Oleidesulfovibrio alaskensis DSM 16109: one gene and its partner. The protein of the gene in region 1 interacts with the protein of each later gene in a pairwise test. Links are inferred from orthologs where the notes say so. Each region holds a gene or a part of one and is shown in the gene's direction. Other genes may lie near its edges. The genes, in order: hflK and ftsH.

Region 1 (6,709 bases):
ACGGAATCCGCAGACAACTTTGCTCATCAGCGGAAAAAAGCCCGTAAGCGGACCGATGGCGAAAATCAGCGGCTGCCGCGGGTCATCGGCGGGAGCGTCCGCCAGACCGTATTCGGTGTACAGTGCCGCCGCCAGACCGCTGCCGCCCAGATGCGCGCTGCGGGTGCCGAAACTGATAACCCGCGATGCCCCGCTCTCCATGTCCACATGCAGAACTCTTGACGATGTGAAATCAATACGCATCACTGGCCTCCGTGGTCGCGACCGGTCCCGGTGCCCTGCCCGCCGCCGTATTCCTGCCGGCCTTCATCGGCATCTGCCAGCTCAAGACAGGCATGCGGGCAGAAAGGCACACAGCGCCCGCAGTGAATGCAGACGTAGGGAAACGACTCTTCAGGATCGATATAAATGGCCTCAACAGGACAGGCCTCCGCACAATTGCCACAGCGGATGCACAGCGACCTGTCCACTTTGACACCGCCGCCCTTGCGCTGTGAAAATGCTCCGGTGGGGCAGGCGGTGGCACACGGGGCGGGATTGCACGCCACGCATGTGCGCGCCTCGAACCCCGTGGAAAGACCGCCGGCCGAGGAAATTCTGATTCCTGCCGTATTCCATGAAAGCCTTTTGTGCACCAGACGCGCACAGGCCAGTGAACAGGAATGACATCCTATGCAGCGCTCCATGCGTGAAGCGCGTAAAATCTTCATACGCGTAACTCCGTACCGCCGCTGAAGCGCGGTCTGCAATGCTGCTGCAGGGCAACCCGCAGCAGTAAAAATGATACACCGCCTGCAGCGCGCGCCGCAGGCATCCGCGCCGTTTTCAGGCCTGCGCCTTCACAGCCTGTGCTACCCAGTCCCGCAGAGGATTTTCAACAATGGCACGTATCTGTGCCAGTCTCTCGGCCGTCTGCGCCTCAAAGCGCAGCACCAGCACAGGCTGGGTGTTGGAAGCGCGCACAAGTCCCCAGCCATCTTCAAACAGCAGCCGCACACCGTCAATGGTATCTACTGTATACCGGCTGCCGAAAAATTCCTGCGCTCTGCGTACAATGTCAAACTTCACGGCATCGGGGCATTCCATATGCAGTTCCGGCGTACTGGCTGTTTCCGGCCAGCCCGGCATGGCCGAAACAGGCTGATCCGACGCCGCAAGAATTTCAAGAAAACGCGCGGCTCCGTAAATGGCGTCATCAAAACCGTACCAGCGGTCATTGAAAAACATGTGACCGCTCATTTCCCCCGCCAGCTTGGCATCTGCTTCAAGCATTTTGGCCTTCATGACCGAATGTCCGGTTATCCACATCAGCGGGCGGCCACCGTGCTGTTCGATATCTCTGAAAAGCAGATGCGAGCACTTCACGTCTCCCATTACCAGCGCACCGGGAAAACGGCGCAGCGTATCGCGGGCATACATGGCCAGCAGCTGATCGCCGAACAGCAGCCGCCCGTTTTCGTCCACCACGCCCAGCCTGTCCGCATCACCGTCCAGTCCTATGCCGCAGCAGGCTTTTTCAGCCCGCACGCGTGCCTGCAGGTCACCCATGTTTTTTTCCACCACAGGATCCGGATGATGGTTGGGAAAACTGCCGTCCGGCTCGCAGTACTGCTCCACAACATCGGCGCCGATACGCCGCAGCAGCTCCGCACACACCAGCCCCCCGGCTCCGTTGCCGCCGTCCAGCACCACCCGCACCGGCCGCCTGAGCGTTATATCGCGCGAAGCCGCCTCGATATAGTCCGGAATAATGTCCACATCGCACCCTGCGCCGCTGCCCGATTCAAAATCGCGTGCGGCCAGTATGTCGTATATGGCTGTTATCTGGTCTGTATGAATGGTGGTGCGGCCCGCCCACACCTTGAACCCGTTATATTCAGGCGGATTATGGCTTGCAGTGATGACAACCCCGCCCTGTCTGTTCAGGTGCCTGACCGCAAAATACAGCACAGGTGTAGGCACCATGCCCACACTGGTCACGTCCAGTCCGGTGGAAAGCATGCCGCGGGTCAGTGCGGCATGGTACCCCGGAGAACTGTGCCGGCAGTCGTGCCCCGTAACCGCCGCGCCGATGCCGCGCCGCAGCATATAGGTGCCCACGGCCCTGCCCAGCAGTTCCACCCATTCTTCATCAAAGTCCACATCCACCAGACCGCGAATATCATAAGCCCTGAAAACAGCCTTGTTAACCGGTTTCATACGTTCTCCGTTAGGTGCGACAGTTTCGTCCGCGTTGCGACATTCCTAAACTTTATGGCTATCCCACTTGACCGCCCCTCGCAACTGCCCTATTTTTCGGTATTATGAACTGGGACTGGGAAAAACTGCAAGAAAAACGGCAGAGGCAGTCGGGCGGAACACCGCCCGGCAACTGGGGCCCCAAGGACCCCGGCTCCGATCCGCTCGGAGACGGAATCAAAAAGCTGCGTGAGTTCCGCTTTCCCGTAGGTAAGCTTGCTCTGGCACTGCTGGTGCTGCTGTGGCTTTTTTCGGGCGTCTTCATCGTGGAACCGGACGAGGTCGGTGTTGTATTGCGTTTCGGCGAATACAACAGAACCGTCCAGCCCGGCCCTCACTATCACATGCCCTTCCCCATGGAAACAGCGTACACCCCCAAGGTGTCGCAGGTGCGCCGCGTGGAAGTGGGCTTCAGAAGCTCCGAGGGTTTCTCTCAGGGGCAGCTGCGTCCGGTGAAGGAAGAGTCTCTGATGCTCACGGGCGACGAAAACATCGTCGACGTGCAGTTCATCGTGCAATACCAGATAAAAGACCCTGTGGCCTTTCTGTTCAATGTCTCGCAGCAGGCTTGGACAGTAAAAAGCGCCGCCGAAGCCGCCATGCGTGAGGTCATAGGCTACAATGCCATCGACTCTGCCCTGACGGGCGGTAAACTGGACATACAGAACAAGTCGCGTGACCTGCTGCAGGGCATTCTTGATAACTACAACGCCGGTGTGCATGTGGTTGCCGTGCAGATGCAGGATGTGCACCCCCCCAAAGAAGTCATAGATGCCTTCAAGGATGTGGCAAGCGCACGCGAAGACAGAAGCCGCATAATCAACGAAGCCGAAGCCTATCAGAATGAAATTCTGCCGCGTGCACGCGGTCTTGCCGCCGAAATAATCAACCAGGCGGAGGCATACAAGGAAACCAGAATCCGTGATGCCAAGGGTGAATCGGCGCGCTTTGTCAACGTGCTTGCCGAATACAACAAAGCCAAGGATATCACACGCAAGCGCATGTATCTGGAAACAATGGAAACCATTCTTTCCAACCCTGATCTTGAAAAAATTATTCTGAGCGGTAAAGCGGGCGGCGTAGTGCCGTATCTGCCGCTGGACAAGCTGGACGCGGACCGCGCCAGAAAGGGAGCGCAGCAATGAGCAAGAAAACCGTTCCGGCACTGCTCGCGGCCCTTATTGTCATAGTGGCTGCCGTGCAGTCTTTGTACACCGTGCACCAGACAGAAAAAGCCATAGTGCTGCAGCTGGGTGAACCGGTAGGCGAAGTGATGGGACCGGGCCTGCATGTAAAGATGCCGTTCATCCAGAACATCATCTATCTTGACGCCCGGATACTGGAATATGATGCCAATCCGGCAGAAGTGCTGACCAGCGACAAAAAAGCGCTGCTGCTTGACAATTACGCCCGCTGGCGCATTACCGACCCGCTGCTGTTCTACCGTACCGTGCGCACCATACGCAGTGCGCAGGCACGTCTTGACGATATAGTCTATTCGCAGATGCGAGTCTTTCTGGGTCGCTATCCGCTGAGCGAAGTCATTTCGTCCAAACGCTCCGTAATCATGGAAGAAGTGACCAAACGGTCTTCGGAACTGCTGAAGGATTACGGCATGGAAGTGGTGGATGTGCGCATAAAACGCGCTGACCTGCCGCCGGAAAACCAGCGGGCCATTTTCGGCCGCATGCGGGCCGAACGCGAACGTCAGGCCAAGCAGTACCGGTCCGAAGGGCAGGAAGAAGCCACCAAAATACGGTCGCTGGCCGACCGCGAGCGTGCCGTCATGCTGGCCGAAGCACGGCGCTCCGCCGAAGTTATCAAAGGCGATGGCGAAGCGGAAGCCACACGCGTATATGCCGCAGCGCTGCAGCAGGCGCCGGAATTCTACGCATTCAAGCGCAGTCTGGAAGCATATGAAAAAAGCCTGAAAGGCAAAACGCGTATCATCATGTCTTCTGACGAAGACTTCTTCAACTATCTGCAGTAATACGTCCCCACGTCACATGTTACACTTGTGTCACTCGACACAAGTGTAACATGTGACACTTTTTTCAGGCCATCTGCCTAGCCTATACGCAAAAAACTTCAAAATGTCCGCCATGCAATTGAACATGGCATTCATTTTGTATATACAGCCCCGAAGATACTTTCAGGCTCCTGCATATTCCAGCGGCACTTCATGTTATCAAAGCAAAGTCGCATGGTTCTGTACGCCTGAACAAAGCTGTCTTTCCGGTGTGTGTTTTTGTGTCTGCCAGACAGGGGGTTAAGACACGCAACCGCTACCGGAAAACTTGTACCGTACACCGCGGACAGAATACGCCGATGCGGCCATGGGGGGCCGTGCGTACCGGTCTGTCCGCTTTACATCCGCGCCGCTTGCCGGCGCATGTCGTTCGGTCCGTTACCACGACCGACAAAAGGCGGGAGAATATCGTGTCTACATTCGATGAAGTCTTCGAACGCATCAAAATGGCCACCAACACGCGTACGCAGGTGGAACTGGCCGAGGTGCTGGACATACGTCAGTCCAGCATTTCCGATGCCAAACGCCGCAACAGCGTGCCTTCGGACTGGTACATGAAGCTTTTCGAAAAGTTCGGTCTTAATCCGGACTGGCTGAAAATGGGCAGCGGCCCCATGTACCTGCGAACCGAACAGGGCTACCAGCCGGTGGACGGGCCTGCCGCCGGGCAGGTTTTTGAAGATCCGGCAAAATACGGCGATCCCGATGCCAAAAGCACCGTGGTCACCGTGTACGCCATGCACGACGATCAGGCCGCCGAAGAAGAACTGCCGCATAAAAGTCTGAGCAAGCTCAGCGTGCCCCAGTCCTTTGCCGGAGCCGCCATGCAGGTCTTCCGCGTGGATGCCACCAGCATGGAACCGCTTATCGCCAAGGGAGCTTTTGTCTGCCTGGACACCCAGCAGAAGAGCATCATCTCCGGCGAGCTGTACGGCGTATTCATACCGTACGAAGGAATCGCCATCAGGCGCGTATTTCTTGACGCGCAGAACCAGCGGTTCATCCTGCGGTCAGAAAATCCGGCCCTGCCGGAACAGTACCTGCCGCTGGGCAAACACCACTCCAGCATCGTGGGGCGGGTTTCCTGGGTACTCCAGAAGCTCTGATTCCCTGCACGCAAAGCCGGACGCCCGCGTCCGGCTTTTTTTATCACCGCACGGTCAAACTCCGCTGCGGGCTTGCCTTTACCCCCGCGCTGTAAGAAACTATCCGACAGCCGGTTCCCCCACGGTATCCGGCAGAGTCTTGGCAACCGGTACAGACGGAAATCAGCATGCGTGTTTTTTCTGCCCTCATGCGCCGCTCATGCGCCTTTTTTCTGATGCTTGCACTATGCCTGTGCCTGCAGACAGCAGGGCACGCGCATGGGCAGACACTGGAATTCCGGTGTGATGACAGCCTGCCGCCCTACGAGTTTCTGGCCTACGGCAGGGCGCAGGGCTTCACCGTGGACCTGGTACAGGCCATCGCCCGCGACAGCGGGCTGCATGTGCAGATCATCCCCGGACCGTGGCATGTCATCAAGGCGGAACTGGACGCCGGCAACACCGACGCGCTGACCGGCATGTACTATACGCGCGAAAGAGCGCGGCAGGTTCTGTTTTCAGAACCCTATACCGTGGTCTCGCATTCCATTTTCGTGCGCAAAGGCTCCCGCGCCATGACGGCAGAAGACCTGAAAGGCGCCGTGGTGGCGGTGCAGCGCAACGACATCATGCATGAATACGCGCAGAAGCACCTGACCGGCAGCACCCTGCTGCCCTGTACCACCCGTCTGGAGGCTCTGCAGGCCGTTTCGGACGGACGGGCAGAAGCAGCGCTGCTCGGCAGGCTCATGGCCCTGCAGCTTATGTATGAACACAACATCACCAACGTCACCGTATCGGGAGAAGCACTGCTCACCACCCCGCTGTGTTTCGGTTTTGCACCGGACAGAAAAGACATCATGGTCATTTTCAATGAAGGGCTGGCCCATCTCAGAATGACCGGTGAATTTGACGTCATCTACGAAAAATGGTTCGGCCGGCTGGAACGCAGGGCTGCAGAAGAAGTGGTGCGCCGTTACGCGGCATGGGTGCTCACCCCGCTTTTTTTCATCATGGCCGCAGGACTCTGCTGGCTGGTTATTCTGAAAAAACGGCTTGCCCGCCGTACACTGCAGCTGCAGATACAGGTGGAAAAGCTGCAGGAAACCGAAAAAGCCCTTGCCGAAAGCGAGCGGCAGTACCGGTCCATTTTCGAAACCATCCGCGACGGATTCTACAGGGCCGACATGCAGGGGCGCGTTGTATTATGCAACCCTGCGGCGGCCGACATGCTGGGTTATTCCATGGAGGAACTGGCAGGAAAAAACATAGCACAGGACCTGTACAGACACCCCTATGAACGCCGGAAACTGCTCAGCCATCTGGAACGCGAAGAAGCAGCGGCCAATGTTCAGGT
Region 2 (6,890 bases), on another replicon or contig:
GGTGCGGGCATTCTGCTTATCACAAGCGAACTCAACGAAGCTTTGCAACTGGCTGACAGAATAGCAGTCATGTACCGCGGCAGGTTTGTTGACGTGTTTCCCCGTACGGATGAAAAAAAAGTCGAAGCCATCGGTCTGATGATGGCCGGTGTGCAGCCGGAATAGCTCCGCCTGCCGATATCAGCTTTACAGGCCGTCTCCGGACGGCCTTTTTGCTGTCCGGCGGGCTTTTTGGTGTATGCTTGCCGCAGGGCTGTCATACGCCGCAGTATGTCGCATGCCTCCTGCTGCATTGCGGTAACCTGTGCGTACACTGGCGGATGCGGATAAGGTTGCGGCAGTAGCGGCCACACTGTGCACGAAGAGGATAGTCATTCTCACACATGGACTCTTCAAACGGCATTTTTTATTGTGCAGTCAGAGGAGTGTGACCATGAATAAACATGCAGGCGGAAGCCAGCTGGAGACCATAGCCATGGTAAGCCGCGTGACGTGGATAGGGCTGTGGCTCAATCTTGCGCTTGCCGCGTTCAAGATAATGGCGGGTACGGCCGGACACAGCAGGGCTGTGGTGGCAGACGGTATCCACTCTCTTTCCGATCTGGTGACTGATGTCGTGGTGCTGGTCGGGGTGCGTTTCTGGAGCGCCCCTGCCGATGAAGAACACCCGCATGGACACCAGCGTATGGAGACCATGGTCACGGTGGTCATCGGCCTGCTGCTGGCGGGAGCCGCTGTGGGGATAGCGTGGGACGCCATTGCAGCCATGGGCCGCGAGAGCGCCCATCGCCGCGGTGCGGTTGCCTTCGGGGCTGCGGTACTCTCAATTGTGGTAAAAGAAGGACTGTACCGCTGGACATTGCGTGCGGCCAGAAAGGCCAGATCTTCGGCGCTGGAAGCCAATGCATGGCATCACCGCACTGATGCGCTGAGCTCCATACCTGCTGCTGCGGCCGTGGGGCTGGCATGGTTTGTACCCGCATGGGGGGTGGCCGATCTGGCCGGTGCACTGGTTGTAGCGGTTTTCATTCTGTACGCCGCGTGGAATATCTGCCGTCCCGCACTGGAAGCCCTGATGGACAAAGGTGCTGATGAAACGACCCGCGCTGAACTGGAACAGGTGGTCTGTTCCGTGTCCGGAGTGAAGGATGTGCATTCACTGCGGACACGTTTCATGGGCAACAGCCTGCAGGTGGACATGCATATCAAGGTTGACGGTAGAATAACGGTTGACGAGGGGCATGCCGTGGCTCTGGCTGTGGAGGATGCGCTGTACGCGCTGGGGCCGCATATTCATGATGTGCTGGTGCATGTGGACCCGTGGCTGCCGGAACAGGCACCGCGGGCCGGTGCGGACGGTGAAAAGCATCAGGTGTAAAAGCAGGAGCGCTGCAGAATGTCAGCCGGACTGTCTTGCGGTTTGTCAGCCTCCGGCTGGAGCACTGCGGCGGCGATATCCGGCCGGTTGGCTGCGGCGTGCGGGCGTTGCAGTACCGGCCTGAAAGATGTGTCCGGTGCCTTGCGCACACAAAAGCCGGTCTGTGGTGAGACCGGCTTTTGTGTGCGGGCGCAATCCCGTATGAATTCAATTGCCGCCGCAACTGCCGTTGCTGCATCCGCCGCATCCGCCCGATGGTTTGGACGGGCGGGGAACATGCGGCACATACTGCATTTTGGGGGCGCCTCCGCCTTTTGCCAGAGCGCCCGGCAGTCTGTTGGGGCCTGTTCCGGGAATCTGACAGGGCATGGACATCACTTTCTGCACATTGGCGGCTCCGCAGACAGGACAGGTGATTTCGCTGAAGCTGTCCCGTACAAGTTCTTCAAAACGGTTGCCGCATTCGGTACATTCAAATTCAAAAAGAGGCATCGCTGACTTCCTGTTGTCGTTGCCGGTGTTTGTGAATGACTGCACGCCCGCAGGCGCGGTTTCTGCGCAGCATATAATCACTGCACGGGCGCAGGCAACCCCTGAACGGCTGCAGGTATGCAAAAAGAAAATGATGGGGATAAGAAAAAAATGGCGGAAGCGTATAGGAGTCGAACCTACCGACGACCTCTCAGCCGTCCACCGGTTTTGAAGACCGGGCGCCACACCGGTGACGATACGCTTCCGTTGAAATCTGCGCTATATGCAGAACTGCTTGCAGGTTTCGGGATGTATCAGTTTTTTCCATAGGGCACAAGGCTTGTTATGCTGTTGACGTCTCCGCCCGTTTATGCGTTTTTAGAGTGCAGGTCGTGCAACTTTCGGAAAAGCCCGAAAAAGCGTGTTGCAGACATTGCCAAACCGTGCGCACGACCTTAAACTTCTTAGCTCGAAAGCAATATCCGTCCTGCACGGAATGGAGGTTACTAGCGTTGAATCAGTTCTCGCGCAATTTGGTTTTATGGGCCGTCATCTCACTGCTGATGGTGGTTCTTTTCAACCTGTTCAGCCAGCCCCCCGGGCCGCAGGCCCAGATGTCCTACACTGAGTTTCTTAACAAAGTCACTCAGGGGGAAGTCGTTCAGGTAACTATTCAGGGCGAAAAGCTGAAAGGACAGACCGCCGAAGGGCAGTCGTTCCAGACCATAGCACCCAATGACCCCGACCTGGTCAACCGCCTGCTGGAAAAGGGTGTGCAGGTAAAGGCAGAGCCCAAGGAAGAAGCTCCGTGGTACATGACGCTGCTGGTGTCGTGGTTCCCCATGCTGCTGCTTATCGGTGTATGGATATTCTTCATGCGCCAGATGCAGGGTGGCGGCGGAAAAGCCATGTCTTTCGGCCGTTCGCGGGCCCGTATGATCTCGCACGAATCGGCAAAGGTCACCTTTGACGATGTGGCGGGCGTGGACGAAGCCAAAGAAGAGCTCACTGAAGTTGTTGACTTTCTTAGTAATCCTAAAAAATTCACCCGTCTTGGCGGGCGCATCCCCAAGGGGGTGCTGCTTGTGGGGCCTCCCGGCACCGGTAAAACGCTGCTGGCCCGTGCCGTGGCGGGTGAGGCCGGCGTGCCCTTCTTTTCCATTTCCGGTTCGGACTTTGTGGAAATGTTTGTCGGGGTCGGTGCCTCGCGCGTGCGCGACCTGTTTGTACAGGGCAAGAAAAACGCTCCCTGCCTTATCTTCATCGATGAGATTGATGCGGTGGGGCGTCAGCGCGGTGCCGGTCTTGGCGGCGGACACGACGAGCGTGAACAGACTCTGAACCAGCTGCTTGTCGAAATGGACGGCTTTGAATCCAACGAAGGCGTTATTCTGATAGCCGCCACCAACAGACCTGACGTGCTGGACCCGGCTTTGCTGCGGCCCGGACGTTTTGACAGGCAGGTGGTGGTGCCGACGCCCGACCTGCGCGGACGTAAGCGCATTCTGGAAGTACACAGCAAGCGTACTCCGCTGGCGCGTGACGTGGATATGGAAATGCTGGCCAAAGGTACTCCGGGCTTTTCCGGTGCCGATCTTGAAAACCTTGTCAACGAAGCGGCTCTGCAAGCTGCCAAGATGAACAAGGATCAGGTGAACATGCTTGATTTCGAGACGGCCAAAGACAAGCTGCTGATGGGCAAGGAACGCCGCAGTCTGGTGATGAGCGACAAGGAAAAGCGTGTCACAGCCTACCACGAAGGCGGTCATGCCCTTACTGCGCGTCTGCTGCCCGGCACAGACCCCGTGCACAAGGTTTCCATCATTCCCCGTGGCAGGGCGCTGGGCGTAACCATGCAGCTGCCCGACGAAGACCGCCACGGCTATTCGCGCACATATCTGCTGAATAATCTTGTGGTGCTGCTCGGCGGGCGTCTGGCCGAAGAAGTCGTCTTCGGAGAGATTACCACAGGAGCCGGTAACGACATCGAACGCGCCACCAAAATGGCCCGCAAGATGGTGTGTGAATGGGGCATGAGCGACGCCATCGGCCCCATGAACATCGGCGAGCAGGGTGAAGAAGTCTTCATCGGCCGCGAATGGGCTCATTCGCGCAACTACAGCGAAGAGACCGCCCGCATGGTGGATGCCGAAGTAAAACGCATCATTGACGAAGCCCGTGAAAAGGCCCGCACGCTGCTGCAGGAGAATCTGGATACACTGCACCGTATCGCAGAGGCTCTGCTGGAGCGCGAGACCATTAATGCGGATGATCTTGAGCGTCTTATCGAAGGACGGCCCCTGCTGCCTGTTCCTGAAATCACGGCCACACATCCTGAAGGCGACGCAGAAAATGCCGGGCCGGAGGATTCCGTGGCCGCCGCACCGGCTGAGCATGCCGGAGACGAATTCCTGCTGGAATCGGACGAGGCTGCACGCCCCGCCGCAAAGGACGGGGAGGATGCTCCGGACGGGCAGGAGGAAGATACCGCTGACCGGAGGGAGAAGTAGCAATGCTTCCCCCCATCCATTGGGAAATAGCGGGGGGCAGAGCCATCGGGCCTGCCCCCTTTTTCATTTTCGGTATTGTGAATGTCACCCCTGATTCTTTTTATGACGGCGGCAGACATGACGGACCGGACAGTGCTGTGTCTCATGCCCTGCAACTGGCGGAACAGGGCGCACATGTGCTGGATATCGGCGGTGAATCATCGCGCCCTTATGCCGACCCTGTATCGCAGGAAGATGAAATCCGGCGGGTGCTGCCCGTGGTGAAGGCCCTGAGGGACCGCACCGGCGGCAACGGCCTGCCTTGGGCGCTTTCCGTCGATACCTACAAAAGCGGCACGGCCGCAGCCGTGCTGGAGGCCGGTGCCGGTATTATCAACGATATTTCCGCCTGCTCTTTTGACCCCGCTCTGAAAGACGTCATCGCGCAGTACAAACCGGGCTATGTGCTGATGCACAGCCCCGGCCGCCCGGAAACCATGCAGGACAAACCGGCATATGGAAATGTGGTCGAGGAAATTCTGGACTTTTTCGAGAAAAAGCTGAAAGAATTGGTCGTGGCCGGTGTACCGGAGCAACGCATCATTCTTGATCCCGGTATCGGTTTCGGCAAGCTGCTGGAGCACAATCTGGACATTCTGCGCCACATCGACAGATTTATGTCGCTGGGGCGGCCGGTCATGGGAGCATTGTCCAACAAATCCATGTTCGGGCAGTTGCTGGGGCTGGCTGCCGATGAAAGACAGAATGCCACGCAGGCAGCAACGGCGCTGCTGGCGGCGCGGGGTGTGCGTTTTCACAGGGTGCATGAGGTGCGGCTTGCGGCACAGACCCTTAACCTGGCTGCGGAACTGTACAACGCATAGAGGCGCTGCATGACTTTCTGGGCGGATCTGAGCATCACATGGCGGGATGTGCTCGACATCTCTCTGGTGTCTTTGCTGCTGTACCGTGTCATTGTGATGATACGGGGCACACGGGCGGTGACGGCCGTATACGGACTTATCATCCTGCTGCTGGCGTATTTTCTGTCGCAGGAACTCAGTCTGTACACGCTTAACTGGCTGCTCGAAAACTTCCTCGGTTCGCTGTTTCTTGTCATTATCATTCTGTTTCAGCGCGATATCCGCAATGCCCTCTCCGCCATGGGCGCGCGGAGTTTTTTCCGGCGCAAGGTTGTGGCCGACGAAGCGTTCAGCGAACTTGTGGGGACGGCTCTTTACCTTGCACAGCGGCGCATAGGGGCACTTATCGTGCTGGAAAAGAACGTACCGCTGGGCGACATGGTGGGCGGCGGTGTGCGTCTGGATGCCCGCCTGACCAAGGAATTGCTGGTCACCATTTTTTACCCCAACACGCCGCTGCATGACGGTGCTGTGATTGTGCGCAATAACGAGATTGTGGCTGCGGGCTGTATTCTGCCGCTTTCACAGGGCGTGCAGGAACGCAGAGACTACGGCACGCGGCACCGTGCCGCCATGGGCATAACGGAAGAAACAGATTCCGTGGCGGTTGTGGTTTCTGAAGAGCGGGGAGCAGTATCGGTGAGTGTGGGGGGCAGGCTGACGGGCGAACTGGACGCCGTAAGGTTGAAGCGCGTTCTCCGTAACGCTCTGGAGAAGTAGACTATGCAGCGACACTGGCAATTTGTGCTGCTTTCGGTGTTCATCGCCACCACGCTCTGGTTTATGGTGACCGGCCGTGAACGGGTGGAAACCTGGGTGGACATGCGTATCGAAATGACCGGCATGCCGCCGGACATGATTGTTCTGGACGGCCTGCCCAGCAAGATAAGCGCACGCATACGCGGCCCCAAAGGGCTTATCCGCGGGCTGAACGGCCGCGAATTTTCGTATCCTCTGGATTTAAGCCAGTTGAAGCAGGGCGAGAATGTGATTTCCGTTCTGCCCGACAATATTCCGCTTAAAGGTGCATTTCAGGTGGTGGAAATCAACCCTCCGCGGTTGCAGCTGCAGGCGGATTCGCTGATTACCAGAACACTGCCGGTGGAAGTGCTTCCGCAGGGTGCTCTGGCGCCCGATGTTGAAATAGGCGCACTGCTTCCGCAGCCGGAAACCGTAAAAGTGCGCGGGGCACAGTCTCTGGTTTCCGCCATCGAGTCGGTCAATGCCACTGTACGGCTTTCAAACGGAACCATGCCCAAGGTTGCCGATTTTCCGGCGGTGTACACCGTACCCGAAGGCGTGGAAGTTACACCGCCGCAGGGCCGCGTGCGTGTGACCACAAGGCTGGTGACCACCGAGGTGGTTCTTAAGCGCAAGGTGTCGCTGGAACTGCCTGAAGGGATTGCGGGAAAGCTGCATAGCCGGTATGTAACCCTGACTGTGCAGGTGCCGCGCTCCAAGGCGGGAAGCAAGGAATACCTTAACGCCGCGCGCGTGGTGCTGGCTGTGCCCGACAACATCGCTCCGGGCAGGCATGCGCTTAAATACAGACTGGAACTGCCGGAAAATGCCCTGCTGGTCGGGGCGAAACCGGCTGCACTTGATATCAGCATAAGCGGCAGGTAGCGC

What was found.
Region 2: the proteins of hflK (region 1) and ftsH interact in binary tests that used the Escherichia coli proteins (3 or more experiments, as listed by UniProt). The link is inferred for Oleidesulfovibrio alaskensis DSM 16109 from one-to-one orthologs.

The regions. Positions count from the first base shown.
Region 1 is NZ_KI519494.1:619,651-626,359, reverse strand. What follows is about bases 1,526-4,343. They hold hflK (FtsH protease activity modulator HflK), read left to right. Parts: upstream 1,526-2,303; coding sequence 2,304-3,383; downstream 3,384-4,343. Other genes in these bases: hflC (protease modulator HflC), read left to right, coding at 3,380-4,228; H586_RS0114950 (phosphomannomutase/phosphoglucomutase), read right to left, coding at 1,526-2,199. Also shown: H586_RS19490 (aldehyde ferredoxin oxidoreductase N-terminal domain-containing protein), read right to left, coding at 1-243; H586_RS19485 (4Fe-4S binding protein), read right to left, coding at 243-710; more of H586_RS0114950, read right to left, coding at 826-1,525; H586_RS0114935 (LexA family transcriptional regulator), read left to right, coding at 4,678-5,373; H586_RS20260 (transporter substrate-binding domain-containing protein), read left to right, coding at 5,541-6,709.
Region 2 is NZ_AXWQ01000005.1:245,235-252,124, reverse strand. Bases 1,862-4,860 are described here. They hold ftsH (ATP-dependent zinc metalloprotease FtsH), read left to right. Parts: upstream 1,862-2,361; coding sequence 2,362-4,359; downstream 4,360-4,860. Other genes in these bases: folP (dihydropteroate synthase), read left to right, coding at 4,362-4,860; H586_RS20355 (FmdB family zinc ribbon protein), read right to left, coding at 1,862-1,870. Also shown: H586_RS0103950 (ABC transporter ATP-binding protein), read left to right, coding at 1-165; H586_RS0103945 (cation diffusion facilitator family transporter), read left to right, coding at 434-1,378; more of H586_RS20355, read right to left, coding at 1,586-1,861; more of folP, read left to right, coding at 4,861-5,222; diadenylate cyclase CdaA, read left to right, coding at 5,232-5,981; H586_RS19885 (CdaR family protein), read left to right, coding at 5,985-6,887. UniProt on the Escherichia coli protein: Acts as a processive, ATP-dependent zinc metallopeptidase for both cytoplasmic and membrane proteins. Plays a role in the quality control of integral membrane proteins.